Regions from separate parts of the Mesorhizobium sp. USDA 4775 genome, predicted to be linked through region 2. Evidence: predicted binding sites of a transcription regulator. Region 2 holds the regulator's gene; the other holds the start of a gene.

What was found. Region 2 encodes PhoB, which activates phosphate uptake and scavenging genes when phosphate is short. Its sites were predicted from a motif close to TGTCATNNANCTGTCAT; they were not measured.
Region 1: ACVILI_RS15835 (RNA degradosome polyphosphate kinase) is a predicted target of PhoB. The motif match lies at 3,159-3,175, and genes of this name have one in related genera.

The regions. Positions count from the first base shown of each region.
Region 1 is NZ_JBSSFM010000001.1:3,265,603-3,273,031, reverse strand. It holds gene ppx (exopolyphosphatase) at 1-809, opposite strand, end outside; gene ACVILI_RS15835 (RNA degradosome polyphosphate kinase) at 809-3,010, opposite strand; gene ACVILI_RS15830 (zinc-finger domain-containing protein) at 3,239-3,484, shown strand; gene ACVILI_RS15825 (FAD-dependent monooxygenase) at 3,504-4,742, shown strand; partial or broken gene ACVILI_RS15820 (hypothetical protein) at 4,758-4,865, shown strand; gene ACVILI_RS15815 (TIGR02117 family protein) at 4,866-5,531, opposite strand; gene ACVILI_RS15810 (amino acid ABC transporter ATP-binding protein) at 5,626-6,375, opposite strand; gene ACVILI_RS15805 (amino acid ABC transporter permease) at 6,452-7,429, opposite strand, start outside.
Region 2 is NZ_JBSSFM010000001.1:244,529-251,957, forward strand. It holds gene ACVILI_RS01200 (sugar ABC transporter permease) at 1-900, opposite strand, end outside; gene xylF (D-xylose ABC transporter substrate-binding protein) at 1,046-2,086, opposite strand; gene ACVILI_RS01210 (ROK family protein) at 2,360-3,610, shown strand; gene phoB (phosphate regulon transcriptional regulator PhoB) at 3,623-4,312, opposite strand; gene phoU (phosphate signaling complex protein PhoU) at 4,332-5,039, opposite strand; gene pstB (phosphate ABC transporter ATP-binding protein PstB) at 5,065-5,868, opposite strand; gene pstA (phosphate ABC transporter permease PstA) at 5,865-6,716, opposite strand; gene pstC (phosphate ABC transporter permease subunit PstC) at 6,720-7,429, opposite strand, start outside.

The DNA of each region.
Region 1 (7,429 bases), 3.0 Mb from region 2:
AGCAGCGAGCGGCGGTTCTTCGAGACGCCCTCGATCCCCTTGACCTTCTCGATCTCGGCCTTGGCCACCTGCTTGAGAAAATTCGTCGCGCTGTCGGCCGACATCTCGTAGTGGTGCATGACGCCAAGCGGGTAGTTGGTCATCTCCATGTGCAGGCGGGCGAGGTTTCGCCAGGTGCCGCCGACGGCGTAGAAGGGCCGGCCCTGCCCGCCTTTCAACAGCTTCGCGCGCGCCAGTTCGTCGCGCGCGATCTTCTGTGCCTGGGCAAGCGAGTTCTTCGCCATGTCCTGCAGGCGCAGGCCGCCGAGCGGCAGCGTTATGCCGTCGCCGATCGCCTCGCCATTGACGTCGACCAGTTCGAGACTGCCGCCGCCCAGATCGCCGGCGATGCCATTGGCCGGGTGGAAGCCGGAGATGACGCCGAGCGCCGAATAGTAGGCTTCCTGGCGGCCGCTGATCACGCGGATCTCGGTCTTGAGGACCTCTTCGGCGCGATGGATGAAATCGGGACCGTTGATCGCCTCGCGCGCGGCTGCCGTGGCCAAGACATACATATGCTCGGCGCCCGCCTGATCGGACAGCGCGCGAAAGCGGCGGAACTCTTCCATCGAGCGGGTCACCGCCTCGGGGTCGAGTTTTCCGGTCGAAACGATGCCACGGCCAAGACCGGCGAGCATCTTTTCGTTGAACAGCATGGTCGGCGAGCGCGCCAGCCCCTCATAGACGACGAGGCGGATCGAATTCGACCCGATGTCGATGATGGATAGCGGTCGGCGGTCCTGCAGCCGGCCCTGGGAATCAGACAGCATCAGGTGGACGCTGCAGCGTTCTTCTTGCGGCGCTTGAACTGCGCAATGCGCTTGGGCGCGTGCGACTTCAGCGCGTCACCCCGTCCCGACAGGCTCGGATTGGTCATGAAATATTCCTGCGCGTTGAACGGTTCCTCGCCCTCCTCAAGCACCACGCGCCGGGAGGTTCCATCAGCCAATACGTCGAAACTTTGCTGATTGTCCATGATATTGCCCAGCATGATCTGGCCCAAAACCTGTTCATGCACAGTTGGATTGGTGATCGGCACCATGGTCTCGACGCGACGGTCGAGATTGCGCGGCATCAGGTCGGCGGAGGAGATATAGACGATCGCCTCGTCCGAGGGCAGGCCATAGCCATTGCCAAAACAATAGATGCGGCTGTGTTCGAGGAAGCGGCCGACGATCGACTTGACCCTGATGTTTTCCGACAGGCCCGGCACCTGCGGCCGCAGGCAGCATATGCCGCGCACGACGAGGTCGATCTCGACCCCGGCGCGGCTGGCATCATAGAGCGCGTCGATGATGATCGGGTCGACCAGCGCGTTCATCTTCATCCAGATGCGCGCCGGCTTTCCCTCCAGCGCATGGGCGACTTCGTCGGAAATGTGGTGCAGGATGCGGTTGCGCAGCGTGAATGGCGAGATAGCCAGCCGCATTTCGGCGGTCGGCTCGGCATAGCCGGTGATGAAATTGAACAGCTGGGCAACGTCGCGGGCGATCGTCGGATCGGTGGTGAAGAAGGACAGGTCGGTGTAGATACGCGCGGTGACCGGATGGTAGTTGCCGGTGCCCAGATGCACGTAGTTGCGCAGCTTGCCGTCCTCGCGCCGCACCACCAGCGACATTTTCGCGTGGGTCTTCAATTCGAGGAATCCGAACACGACCTGCACCCCTGCGCGCTCGAGGTCGCGCGCCCAGCGGATGTTGGCTTCCTCGTCGAAGCGCGCCTTTAGCTCGACCAACGCGGTCACCGACTTGCCGGCTTCGGCCGCGTCGACCAGCGCGCGCACGATGGGGCTGTCGTTGGAGGTGCGGTAGAGCGTCTGCTTGATCGCCACCACTTCCGGATCGGCCATGGCCTGGCGCAGGAACTGCACGACGACGTCGAAGGATTCGTAGGGATGGTGGACGATGATGTCCTTCTCGCGGATGGCGGCAAAACAGTCACCGCCATGCTCGCGGATGCGTTCGGGAAAGCGGGGATTGTAGGGCGTGAATTTCAGGTCGTCGCGGGGAACAGCGACGATCTCGGAGATCTGGCTGAGCGCCAGCGGACCGGTCAAGACGCTGATGCGGCTCGACGAGACGCCGAGCTCGCCGGCCACGAAATCGCGCAATTCCCCAGGCATCAGCCTGTCGAACTCGATGCGGATCACCGAGCCACGGCGCCGCCGCTTAAGCGCCGTCTCGAACAGGCGCACCAGATCTTCCGACTCTTCCTCGACCTCGATATCGCTGTCGCGGATGATACGGAATGTGCCGGAGCCCTTGACCTCGTAGCCGGGGAACAGCTTACCGATATAGAGACCGACCGCCTCCTCCAGCGGGATGAAGCGAACATGGTGCTTGCGATCGGGAAGCCGGATGAAGCGCTTCAGCGCCACCGGCAGGCGCAGAAGCGCGCTCATCTCCTCGCCATTCTTGCGGTGGCGCAGCTGCAGCGCCATCGAGAAGCCGAGATTGGGAATGAACGGGAACGGATGCGCCGGGTCGATCGACAGCGGGGTCAGCACCGGAAACACCTGGTCCTGGAAATGCTCTTCCAGCCAGACCTTCTCGTCCTTGGTCAGCGCATCGCGCGTAATGCTCTCGATGCCTTCCTTGTTGAGCAGCACCGTCAGAGCCGAAAGGCTCTTCTGCTGATCTTCCTGCAGCCGCTCGACCTCGCGCAGCAGCTGTTCGAGCTGCTGTTCGGGGGTGCGGCCGTCGGGGCTTTTCAGCGTGATTCCTTCGCGCACCTGGCCGGCGAGGCCGGCAACGCGCACCATGAAGAATTCGTCGAGATTGGCCGCCGAGATCGACAGGAAGCGAACGCGCTCCAGCAGCGGATGGTGGGTGTTCAGCGATTCCTCGAGAACGCGACGATTGAATTGCAGCCAGGAAAACTCACGGTTGACGAAGCGATCCGGGTTGCCGCCCTCTGAACTGGCCACCTCGACATTGACGAATTCGCTCTGCACCGGCTTCAGTTCGTTCATTGTCCCTGCCCACAACCGTTCCCTTGGAGCGCCGCCAGATGGCGATGAACGCTCTAACATGCCTTCGTAAAGCGTTATCAGTCGCGGAATCGCTTGGCATCCGCGGTCACACGCTTAACCGGCTCAACTTATCCTCTGACAGGCTTTTGCGACAGTTTCATTTCATCGATCTTGCAAAGAGACCTGTTATGATCCAGATGCATGCGAGACTGCGTTAAGGAGACGACGATGGCAGGCGGTTCCATTCCCCATTTCCAGAACGATGCCGGCCATCCGGCGATCGACATCGGGGTCAAGGAATTCATGTGCACGGGCGCCAATCCGCCTTTCGACCACCCGCATGTGTTTCTCGACATGGGCGACGACAATGAAAAAGTCTGCCCCTATTGCTCGACGCTCTATCGCTACTCGCCGAAGCTGAAGGCAACGGAAACGCTGCCGGCAGGCTGCCTCTACATCGACCAGGCCGCTTGATTCTTTCCCGACGGACCTGATGGACGACCAGCGCTCCCGGCAAATCGTCATCGCCGGAGCGGGCGTCGCCGGGCTGACCGCGGCACTTGCTTTTGCCAGACGCGGCTATCCCGTGCAGGTGTTCGAGCAAGCGCCGCGCCTGGAAGCCGTAGGCGCCGGCCTCCAGCTTTCTCCCAACGCGACACGCATCCTGCGTGACCTCGGCGTGCTCGACCGGCTGCTGCCGGCGGCGGTGCGGCCGGAGGCCGTGATGCTCAAGGATGCCAGGACGTTACGCCAATTGGCGCGTGTGCCGTTGGGACAATCGGGTGAAAGCCGCTGGGGCGCTCCCTATCTCGTCGCCCATCGCGCCGACCTGCAGAGTGCGCTGATGGCGTGTGCGGCAGAGATGCCTGATATCCATCTCACGCTCGGGGCGCGCGTCGAAAAAATTGCGACTGGCAGCCGTGGTGTGACGGCGACCGTCGAGATTGGCGGCAAGACGGCAGAGGAACAGGGCTCCTTGCTGGTCGGCGCCGATGGCGTCTGGTCGTCGGTGCGCGGGCTTGTCGATGCAAAAAGGATGGCATCGCCAAGAAGCCGTTTTTCGGGAGAGCTGGCCTGGCGCACCACCGTCGCGGCCGACAGCGGCGCCGGGCAAGCCTTTGCCGCGATCGGCGCGGCCGATTGCGTCACGACTTTCCTGCATCCGGGTTTCCATATGGTCGCCTATCCCGTCAGCAAGGGCGACGCCTTCAATCTCGTCGCGTTCACCAAAGGCGAGCGCATCGCCGAGGGGTGGTCCGGCCGTGCCGATCCCGGCATCCTCGCCGCCGCCATGCGCGGCACCGCGCCAGGACTCGTGAAGCTGGTGGAACAGGCCGGCCCGTGGCTGACCTGGCCGCTGCATACCGTGGAGCAGAAGCAGCCCTGGACAATGCCAGCCGGCATCGCGCTGATCGGCGATGCCGCGCATGCGATGACGCCGTTCGCTGCACAGGGCGCGGCAATGGCGATCGAGGATGCAGCGACGCTCGCCACTCTGGTCACCGACTTTCCCGCCGATCCGCGACAGAGCCTCACCATCTGGGAAAATCTGCGGCGGCCGCGCGTGGAGAGGGTCCTCAAGCGCGGTGCGCTCAACCGGCTTGCCTGGCACGCCCGAGGTCCGGTGGCACTGGCCCGCAATGTGGTGCTGGCGGCACGGCCGGCGGAGAAGCTCGCCGCCGACCTCGACTGGCTTTATGGCTGGGAGGAGCAGAGGGTCGTCAGGCGGTAGGACGTCGACTCTGATCTAGTCGCATGGTTCAAGGGGCGCGCGCCCGATGGTCGCGGTTATCAAAGCGCGATCAATAAGGCATTGCGCGAATATGTGATGAAGCAGGACCGTAAAGCCGATTAGCTAATTATACAGCCGCAACGACCATCCCAGCGACACCGGCAACGGGTTCCACCAGCCGGTCCGCAGGCCGGCGGTGCGCAACGCGGCGGCGGTCCAAGTGTTGCAGCCGACCAGTGCGTTGAAATGACCGTTCGCCTCGTAGAAGCGGTCGAAGCTGGAGTAGGCCGCAGTCTCGATGACGATCGGGCCGCCAGGCCCCTGCTGAAAACTGGCTGCGATAAAATCAAGCAAGGCCGTGAACTGATCATCACCAATGTCGAAGCCGGCGACATCGGGATGCGGTTCGACGATAGCGCCGGCGACATCGACATGCATGACCGAGGCGTCGAGGGTCAGCGCCTTCATCACCGGAACGGCCTTGAGCTCGGACCACGTCGGTGTTTCCAGATAGAAGGCGCGGCCGCCCCAGCCGAAGACGATGTAGCGCACCTCGGGCGCATCTGACGGCAGCCCGGCGTCCACCAGGAAGTGGAAGCGCTTGCGTACGGCGTCGTCCACTGGAATGGCGATATCGGTATGGATCGGGTTCTCCAGCACCAGTATATGCCGCGTGCCCTCGCCCGCCGACGCCGCCGGCCAGAGCGGGCGCGGCACCAGCGTGCCGAGGGTCGCCGCAAGCACGATCGCGGCCAGCACCATGGAGAGGAAACGCAGGACTTTTCTCATCGATGACGCCCCCGCCGCCAATCGCATCACCCGATCCACAAGCAAAGAGCCCGGCCGCGTTGCGGCCGGGCTCTTGCGCTCGGTTTGGACCCGCTCAGTGCAGGATCTGGCTGAGGAACAATTTCGTGCGCTCGTGGCGTGGGTGGTCGAAGAACTCGGCCGGCGTGTTCTGCTCGACGATCTGGCCCTGATCCATGAAGATCACCCGGTTGGCGACTTTTCGCGCAAAGCCCATTTCGTGGGTGACGCACAGCATGGTCATGCCTTCCTCGGCCAGACCAACCATGGTCTCCAGCACTTCCTTGATCATTTCCGGGTCGAGCGCCGAGGTCGGCTCATCGAACAGCATGATGCGAGGGTTCATGCACAGCGAACGCGCGATGGCCACGCGCTGCTGCTGGCCGCCAGATAGCTGGCCGGGATATTTGTTGGCCTGCTCGGGGATTTTCACGCGCTTGAGGAAATGCATGGCGATTTCCTCGGCCTGTTTCTTCGGTGTCTTGCGCACCCAGATCGGCGCAAGCGTGCAGTTCTCTAGGATGGTCAGATGCGGGAACAGGTTGAAGTGCTGGAACACCATGCCGACCTCGCGGCGCACCTCGTCGATCTTTTTCAGATCGTTGGTCAACTCCTTGCCATCGACGATGATCTTGCCCTTCTGATGCTCTTCCAGCCGGTTGATGCAGCGGATCATCGTCGATTTGCCGGAGCCCGACGGGCCGCAGATGACGATGCGTTCGCCGCGCATCACTTTGAGGTTGATGTCCTTCAGCACATGGAACTCGCCATACCATTTGTGCATGGCGATGATGTCGATGGCGACATCGGTGGTCGAGATGTGCATCTTGGCGGCGTTGACCTTGATCTCTTCCGCGCTGACGGCGTTTTCGGTGGCCATGACGGGTCCCCTTATTCTTTTGTTAGCGTTTGTGGCCGGTGTCGAGCCGGCGTTCGGTGTACATTGAATAGCGCGACATGCCGAAGCAGAACAGCCAAAAGACAAAGGCGGCGAAGACGAGACCGGATTTGGCGGTCTGAGCCGTTGCCCAGTTGGCGTCGGAAAAATTCTGCTTCACGATACCGAGCAGGTCGAACATCGAGATGATGAGGACCAGGCTGGTGTCCTTGAACATGCCGATGAAGGTGTTGACGATGCCGGGAATGACAAGCTTCAGCGCCTGCGGCAGCACGATCAGTCCCATCTTCTGCCAGTAACCGAGGCCGAGCGAATCGGCCCCCTCATACTGGCCTTTCGGAATAGCCTGCAGCCCGCCGCGCACCACTTCGGCCATGTAGGCGGCGGCAAACAGCGACACGCCAATCAGCGCCCGCAAATATTTGTCGAAGGTGACGCCGGCCGGCAGGAACAGCGGCAGCATGACGCTGACGAAGAACAGAACGGTAATCAGCGGGATGCCGCGCACGGCTTCGATGAAGACCACGCACAACATCTTGACGATGGGCATCTTGGAGCGCCGGCCGAGCGCCAGCACGGTTCCCAGCGGCAGCGACACCGCGATGCCGACGAAGGAAAGGCTCAGTGTGATCAGCAGCCCGCCCCAGCGCGAGGTTTCGACATGCGGCAGGCCGAATACGCCGCCGACCAGCAGGAAGAACGAGACGATCGGCAGTACCAGGAACAGCAGGATGGCGTTCAATCCCTTGCGCGGCACACGCGGGATCAGCATCGGCACCAGCAGCGCGGTGAACAGGATGGCGACCAGGATCGGCCGCCAGCGCTCCTCGACCGGATAGGTTCCGAACATGAACTGGCCGAACTTGGCATTGACGAAGGCCCAGCAGGCGCCGCTCCAGCCATCCGGCTGAATGCCGCCTTGCGCGACGGTCGCGCAGACGGTGCGGTCCGGCCCTGTCCACACGGCGTTGATGAACGCCCA
Region 2 (7,429 bases):
GGCCACCGCCATCAGCACCGGTATGGCAATGCCATGCGCGATGTACAGCCCGCCTTCGGGAACGGTAATGCCGTTCTGCTGGGCATACTGGCGCACGATGCCGATCGGCCATGGATAGGAATTGGCGATCCAGACGGCGCCAAGGATAGCGGCGCAGGCAACCACGCCAAGCAAGGTCTCGGCCCAGACAGGGCGCAGCGGAAAGTGGAACCGCTTGCGCTGCGACCTGCCGTTGAGCAGCATGAAGGCGACCGCCACGCAGGCGACGACACCAACGATCCAGCTGGCGGTGGCGCCGATCGAGCCGCGTGGTCCGCCGCCCATCAGCTGGAAAGTCGTGTCGAGCGGCGCGACCGTGCGCCCGCTGGTGATCAGCCATGCCATGCCGCGCCAGACCAGCAGGCCGCCCAGCGTCACGATGAAGGCCGGAACCTCCATATAGGCGATGATGAAGCCCTGGAACGCGCCGATCAGGAGACCAAGCGCCACGCCAGCCGCCAGCGCGATGATCCAGAGCCAGGGGTTTCCAAGCTGGAAACCGACGACGCGGATGAGGAATTCAGCCTGCGCCACGCCCATGATCATGCCGATCACGCCTTCGACGGATCCAACCGAGAGGTCGATGTTGCGCATGACGATGACCAGCACCATGCCGGTCGCCATGATCGCGACCGACGAGGTCTGCACCGACAGGTTCCACAGATTGCGCGGTGTCAGGAAAAGCCCGCCCGACAGGATATGGATGCCGACCCAGATGACCAGCAGTGCACCGACCATGCCGAGCATGCGCGTATCGAGCTCGGTAGCCTTGAGGAACCGTCCGACGGCGCTGAGTTCGGATGCACGCGCCTTGTCCGCTGTAGTGCTGCCGACCGGTTGATTAGAGGTCGTGTCGGTCATGCTATCCTCCCACCGGTTTACCGTCTGGCGCGGGTACCGAACATGGATGCTATTTGCTTTCCGCGGTCATTTGAAGCGGGAAGCCCCTTGAGAAACGCCGCGGCTTTTGGGCCGCGGCGTCGATATCGAACGGTATTGCGCCGTTTTAGTTGCAGGCGGCGACGCTGCCGGCGGCGACACCCGCGCAGACTTCGTCCTTCTTGATCCAGCCGGCGTCGATGACGACGTTGAGATTGTCCTTGGTGATGGCCACCGGGGTCAGGAACAGCGACTTGACGGTGTTGCCGCCGGGCGTCGTGAAGTCCTTCACACCGGCGATGTCGGTCATCTTCTTGCCGTCGGCCAGCTGCGAGGCGATCTCGGCGGCGTTCTTGCCGAGTTCGCGCGCGTCCTTCCACACCGACACGGTCTGGGTGCCAAGCGCGATGCGGTTCAGCGCGGCATGGTCGCCGTCCTGACCCGAAACCGGCACGGTGCCGGCAAGACCCTGCGCCGTCAGCGCCGCGACGACGCCGCCGGCGGTGCCGTCATTGGCCGCGACGACCGCGTCGACCTTGTTGTCGTTGGCGGTCAGGAACTGCTCCATGTTCTTCTGGGCGTTGGCGGGGAGCCAGCCGTCTGTATAGGCCTCGCCGACATTCTTGATCTTGCCGCTGTCGATGGCAGCCTTGAGCACTTCCATCGAGCCCGCGAACAGGAAGTCGGCGTTCGGATCGGCGCCCGAGCCCTTGATGAAGACATAGTTGCCTTCCGGCTTGGCCTTGAACACCGCGCTGGCCTGCAAGCGGCCGACTTCCTTGTTGTCGAAGGTCAGGTAGAAGACGTCCTTGTTCTCGATCAGGCGGTCATAGCCGACGACCGGAATGCCTTCGTCCAGCGCCTTCTGCACGGCTGGGCCGATGGCCGAGGCATCCTGGGCCAGGATGATCAGCGAATTGGCGCCCTGCGAGATCAGGCTCTCGACATCGGTAAGCTGCTTGCCGGGATTGGATTGCGCATCGGCGGAAATATATTTGTCGCCGGCGGCCTCGATCGCCTTCTTCATGGCGGCCTCGTCGGTCTTCCAGCGCTCTTCCTGGAAGTTGGACCACGAAACGCCGATGACCTTGTCCTTCGCCTGCGCGACCGACGCAAGCGTCAGCGACATGGCGACACCCGCCAGGATGGCGGCTGTGAATCTCTTCATGATATTCCTCCCTGCGCCGCGTATGGCGCGACCAAACTGGCCCTAAGGCCGGCACAGAGGCCCTATTTTTTCGAGCCTCGAAAAAACACTGATCCAACACCGGAACGCTGTCAACAACGATTCTGATGGATTTAGATGTCCCTCTGAATTTTTTTCGAGCTTCGCAATAAATAAATGACAGCACAGGCCGCTTCTGCCAGTATTTGACCGTGTCGCCGGCAGCGTTCGAGGGAGGACCGGAAGAACCGCGGCGACCGGGAGGATGTGAAAAACATGTCGGTCGGAATCCGCCACGACGATCTGCGCCGGCGCAACCGCGCCATGGTGATCGCGGCCGTGCGCCGGGCCGGCCGGCCCTCGCGCACCGAGATCGCAGCGACCACCGGCCTCAGCCATTCGACCATATCGGCGATTTCCTCCGACCTGATCGGTGAAGGCATCCTGGCCGAGGGCAAGCCGAGCGAGGCCGGCGCGCTGAAACGCGGCAGGCCGCAGGTCGGCCTCGGCCTCAATCCGGAGGCCACGGCTGTAATGACCGTGGTGCTGTCGCTGAATTTCCTATCGGTTGCAGTCATCGACTATGCCGGCCAGGTGATATCGGAGGAACAGCGCCGGCTGGACACGCTGACCATGTCGCGCGAGGCGCTGATCGGCGAGTGCGTGGCCATAGTGCGGCGGCGCCTCGAGGATCCCGACATCGACGTACGCAGCGTCGCCCGCATCGCGCTGGCGATCCAGGGCATCACCGACACCGAGGCCCGGGCGATGCTGTGGTCGCCGATCACACCGCAGACCGACATCGCCTTCGCCGACATACTCGAAGCCGAGTTCGGTATCCCCGCCACCATGGAAAACGACTGCAACATGATGGCGGTGGCGCTGCGCTGGCGCGATCCCGAGCGCTACCGTGACGACTTCATCGCCATCCTGCTTTCGCACGGCATCGGCATGGGGCTGGTGCTGAAGGGCGAGCTGTTCACTGGCACCCATTCCTCAGGCGGCGAATTCGGCCACATGATCCACCGGCCGGGCGGCGCGCTCTGCCGCTGCGGGCGGCGCGGCTGTGTCGAGGCCTATGCCGGCAATTACGCCATCTGGCGCAACGCCAGGCAGCTCAGCGAGGACACCGAGCCGGTGGCCGATGTCAGCGACGCGCAGATGCGGGCGCTGGCCGCGACGGCACGGGAACGGGACGGGCCCGAGCGCGAAGCCTACCGCAAGGCCGGGGAGGCACTCGGCTACGGCCTCGGCAGCCTGTTTGCGCTGATCGATCCCGCGCCCGTCGCCATGGTCGGCGTCAGCGCCGCTGCCTTCGACCTGATCGAGCCGGCATTGCGCGAGGCCATCGCCCAGACCGCCGGCGGCCAGCACTCGAAATCGATCTCCTTCGACACCGAGCCGAACGAACTGCCGCTGATCCGCGAAGGCTGTGCCATGCGCGCGCTGACCTTCGTCGACCAGGAGATTTTCGCGCCCGGCGTGCAAACGAAAGCAGGCCCTGCCGCGAAGAAAAACGTCGCCTGAGTCAGGTCGTGCTCAATCCTCGCGGATCGCGTAGCCCGCCCCACGGATGGTGCGGATGACATCCGGCATGCGGCCATTGTTGACCGCCTTGCGCAACCGGCCGACATGCACGTCCACGGTGCGCTCGTCGATGTAGATCGTCTCGCCCCAGACATTGTCGAGCAGTTGGCTGCGCGAGAACACGCGCCCGGGGTGCCGCATCATGAATTCGAGCAGGCGGAATTCGGTCGGCCCGAGCCGGATCTCGCTCTTCTTGCGGTAGACCCGGTGCGATTCACGGTCGAGCACGATATCGCCGACCTTGAGCACGCTGGACAGCACTTCCGGCTTGGCGCGGCGCAGCAGCGCCTTGACGCGGGCCATGAATTCCGGCGTCGAGAACGGCTTGACCAGATAGTCGTCGGCGCCGGTGGAGAGCCCACGTACACGGTCGCTTTCCTCGCCCCGGGCGGTCAGCATGATGATCGGCAGCCGCTCGGTCTCGGGCCGCATTCGCAGGCGCCGGCAGAGTTCGATGCCGGACACCGCCGGCACCATCCAGTCGAGCACAAGGAGGTCGGGCACGTTCTCCTGCAGGCGGATTTCGGCTTCGTCGCCGCGGGTCACCACCTCGACCTGGTAACCCTCCGATTCCAGATTGTAGCGGAGGAGCACGCCGAGCGGCTCCTCGTCCTCCACCACCATGATGCGTGGTGCGATCATCGATTGATTACCCCTGCGCTCAGGCCGCCGGCGCCGACATCGCCGTCTCGTCCTGTTTTGGACGGTTGGCGGGCAGTTGCGTGCCGGTCAGGACATAGTACGCATTCTCGGCGATGTTGGTCACATGGTCGCCGATGCGTTCGAGATTCTTGGCGCAAAACAACAGATGCGTGCAAGCCGTGATGTTGCGCGGGTCTTCCATCATATAGGTCAGCAATTCGCGGAAGACGGAGGTGTATTTGACGTCGATGCGCTCGTCGTCGGCGCGCAGCTTCGCCAGTGCCGCGGCATCGCGCGCCGCATACTCCTCGATCACACCCTGCACCTGGATCAACACCAGCTGCGCCATGGCGTCGATGGAATGCGACAGGTCGCGCGGCGTGGCGCTGAGGCCGACAGTGCCGACGCGCTTGGCGATGTTCTTGGCAAGGTCGCCAATGCGTTCGAGGTCGCCGGCCATGCGGATCGAGCCGACGACATGGCGCAGGTCGTCGGCCATCGGCTGGCGCTTGGCGATCAGCGTGATGGCGCGGTCGTCGAGTTCGCGCTGGCGCGCATCCATGATGGCGTCGTCGGAGACGACGCGCTGAGCGAGAGCATTGTCGGAGTTCAGCAGTGCCTTGGTGGCGCCGCCGACCATCGAGCCGGCGAGGTCGCCCATGTCGCTGATCAGCCTGCTGATCTGTCCGAGATCCTCGTCGAAGGCTGCGACTGTGTGTTCGGCCATGATCCTGGTCCTCGTATGCGTGCGATCAGCCGAAGCGGCCGGTGATGTAGTCTTGCGTGCGCTTCTCGCGAGGCGACGTGAAGATCTTCTCGGTGCGGTCGAACTCGACCAGTTCGCCCAGATACATGAAGGCGGTCTGCTTCGAGACGCGCGCCGCCTGCTGCATGTTGTGGGTGACGATGACGATCGTGTAGTCGGCCTGCAGCTCGTCGATCAGCTCCTCGATCTTGGCGGTCGACAGCGGGTCAAGCGCCGAGGCCGGCTCGTCGAGCAGGATCACCTCCGGCTTCACCGCCACGGTGCGGGCGATGCACAGCCGCTGCTGCTGGCCGCCCGACAGGCTGAGGCCGCTGGCATTGAGCTTGTCCTTGACCTCGGTCCACAGCGCCGCGCGCTTGAGCGCCTGCTCGACACGGCCGTCCATCTCGGCCTTGCTGATCTTCTCGTAGAGCCTGACGCCGAAAGCGATGTTCTCGTAGATCGACATCGGGAACGGCGTCGGCTTCTGGAACACCATGCCGATCTTGGTGCGCAGCAGGTTGAGATCCTGCGAACGGTCGAGGATGTTCTGGCCGTCGAGCAGCACCTGGCCCTCGGCGGTCTGCTTGGGATAAAGCTCGTAGATGCGGTTGAAGACGCGCAGCAGCGTCGACTTTCCGCAACCCGACGGGCCGATGAAGGCGGTGACGCTGCGCTCGGGCAGCGACAGCGTGATATCCTTCAGCGCCTTCGACTGGCCGTAGTAGAAGTTGAGGTTCTTGACCTCGATCTTGGCCTTGGTCACCGCCTCGGCGGCGATCGTCATGTCTGGAGACAACATCTGGCTCATTTGTCCTCTCTGCGTCCGGTCAGGCTGCGCGCGAAGATGCTGAGCGCGAGAACCGTCAATGTGATTATGAGTGCACCGGTCCAGGCCAGCTGCTGCCATTCCTCATAGGGGCTGAGAGCGAACTGGAAGATGGTGACAGGCAGGCTGGCCATCGGCGCGTTGAGATTGCTCGACCAGAACTGGTTGTTCAGCGCCGTGAAAAGAAGCGGTGCGGTCTCGCCGGAGATGCGGGCGATGGCCAGCAATATGCCGGTGACGATGCCCGAAAGCGCGGCGCGATAGGCAACCGAGCGGATGACCACCCAGCGCGGCGCGCCGATCGCGGTGCCGGCTTCGCGCAAGGCGTTGGGCACCAGGTTGAGCATGTCCTCGGTGGTGCGCACGACGACGGGGATGACCAGGATGGCGAGTGCTACGGCACCGGCGATCGCCGAGAAATGGCCCATCGGCCGCACCATAAGCTCATAGACGAACAGGCCGATGATGATCGACGGCGCCGACAGCAGGATGTCGTTGATGAAGCGCACCACCGTGGTGAGCTTCGAGAAGCGGCCATATTCGGCCATATAGGTACCGGCCAGCACGCCGATCGGCGTGCCGACGATGATGCCGATGATGGTCATCACGATGCTGCCGTAGATGGCGTTGAGCAGGCCGCCGGCGTCGCCGGGCGGTGGCGTCATCTCCGTGAAGACCGAGAGGGAGACGCCGGCCAGGCCCTTGTAGAGCAAGGCGCCAAGGATCAGCGCCAGCCAGGCAAGGCCTATGCCGGCAGAGATGACGCACAGCGTCATCATCACGCCATTCTTGCGCTTGCGGCTTTGGTGAAGCGATGCGGCTGTCGACATCGGTCAGGCTCCCGTGCGGGCGTCGATGCGCATCAGCATGTAGCGGGCGATGGCAAGGATCAGGAAGGTGATAACGAACAGGATAAGGCCGAGCGCGACCAGCGAGGAGGTGTAGAGATCGCCGACCGCTTCGGTGAATTCGTTGGCGATGGTCGCCGAGATGGTCGTTGCCGGCGCAAACAGCGACGTCGAGATGCGGTGCGCGTTGCCGATGACGAAGGTCACCGCCATCGTTTCACCGAGCGCGCGGCCGAGAGCGAGCATGATGCCGCCCATGATGCCGATGCGAGTGTAGGGAATGACGACCCGGCGCGTGACCTCCCAGGTCGTGCAGCCGATGCCATAGGCCGATTCCTTGAGCACCGACGGCACCGTATCGAAGACGTCCTTGGTGATCGAGGTGATGAACGGCAGGATCATGATGGCCAGGATCATCGCCGAGGTCAGCAGGCCGATGCCATAAGGAGGGCCCGCGAACAGGCCGTTGAGGCCGGGAATGCCGTGGAACACGCTGATGATGAAGGGCTGCACCGTCGTCTGCAGGAACGGCGCCAGCACGAACAGGCCCCAGATGCCGTAGATGATCGAAGGGATGCCGGCCAGCAGTTCAACCGCCATGCCGATCGGACGCCGCAGCGGGCGTGGGCAAAGCTCGGTGAGGAAGATGGCAATGCCGATACCGAGCGGCACGGCGATCAGGATGGCGATGGCCG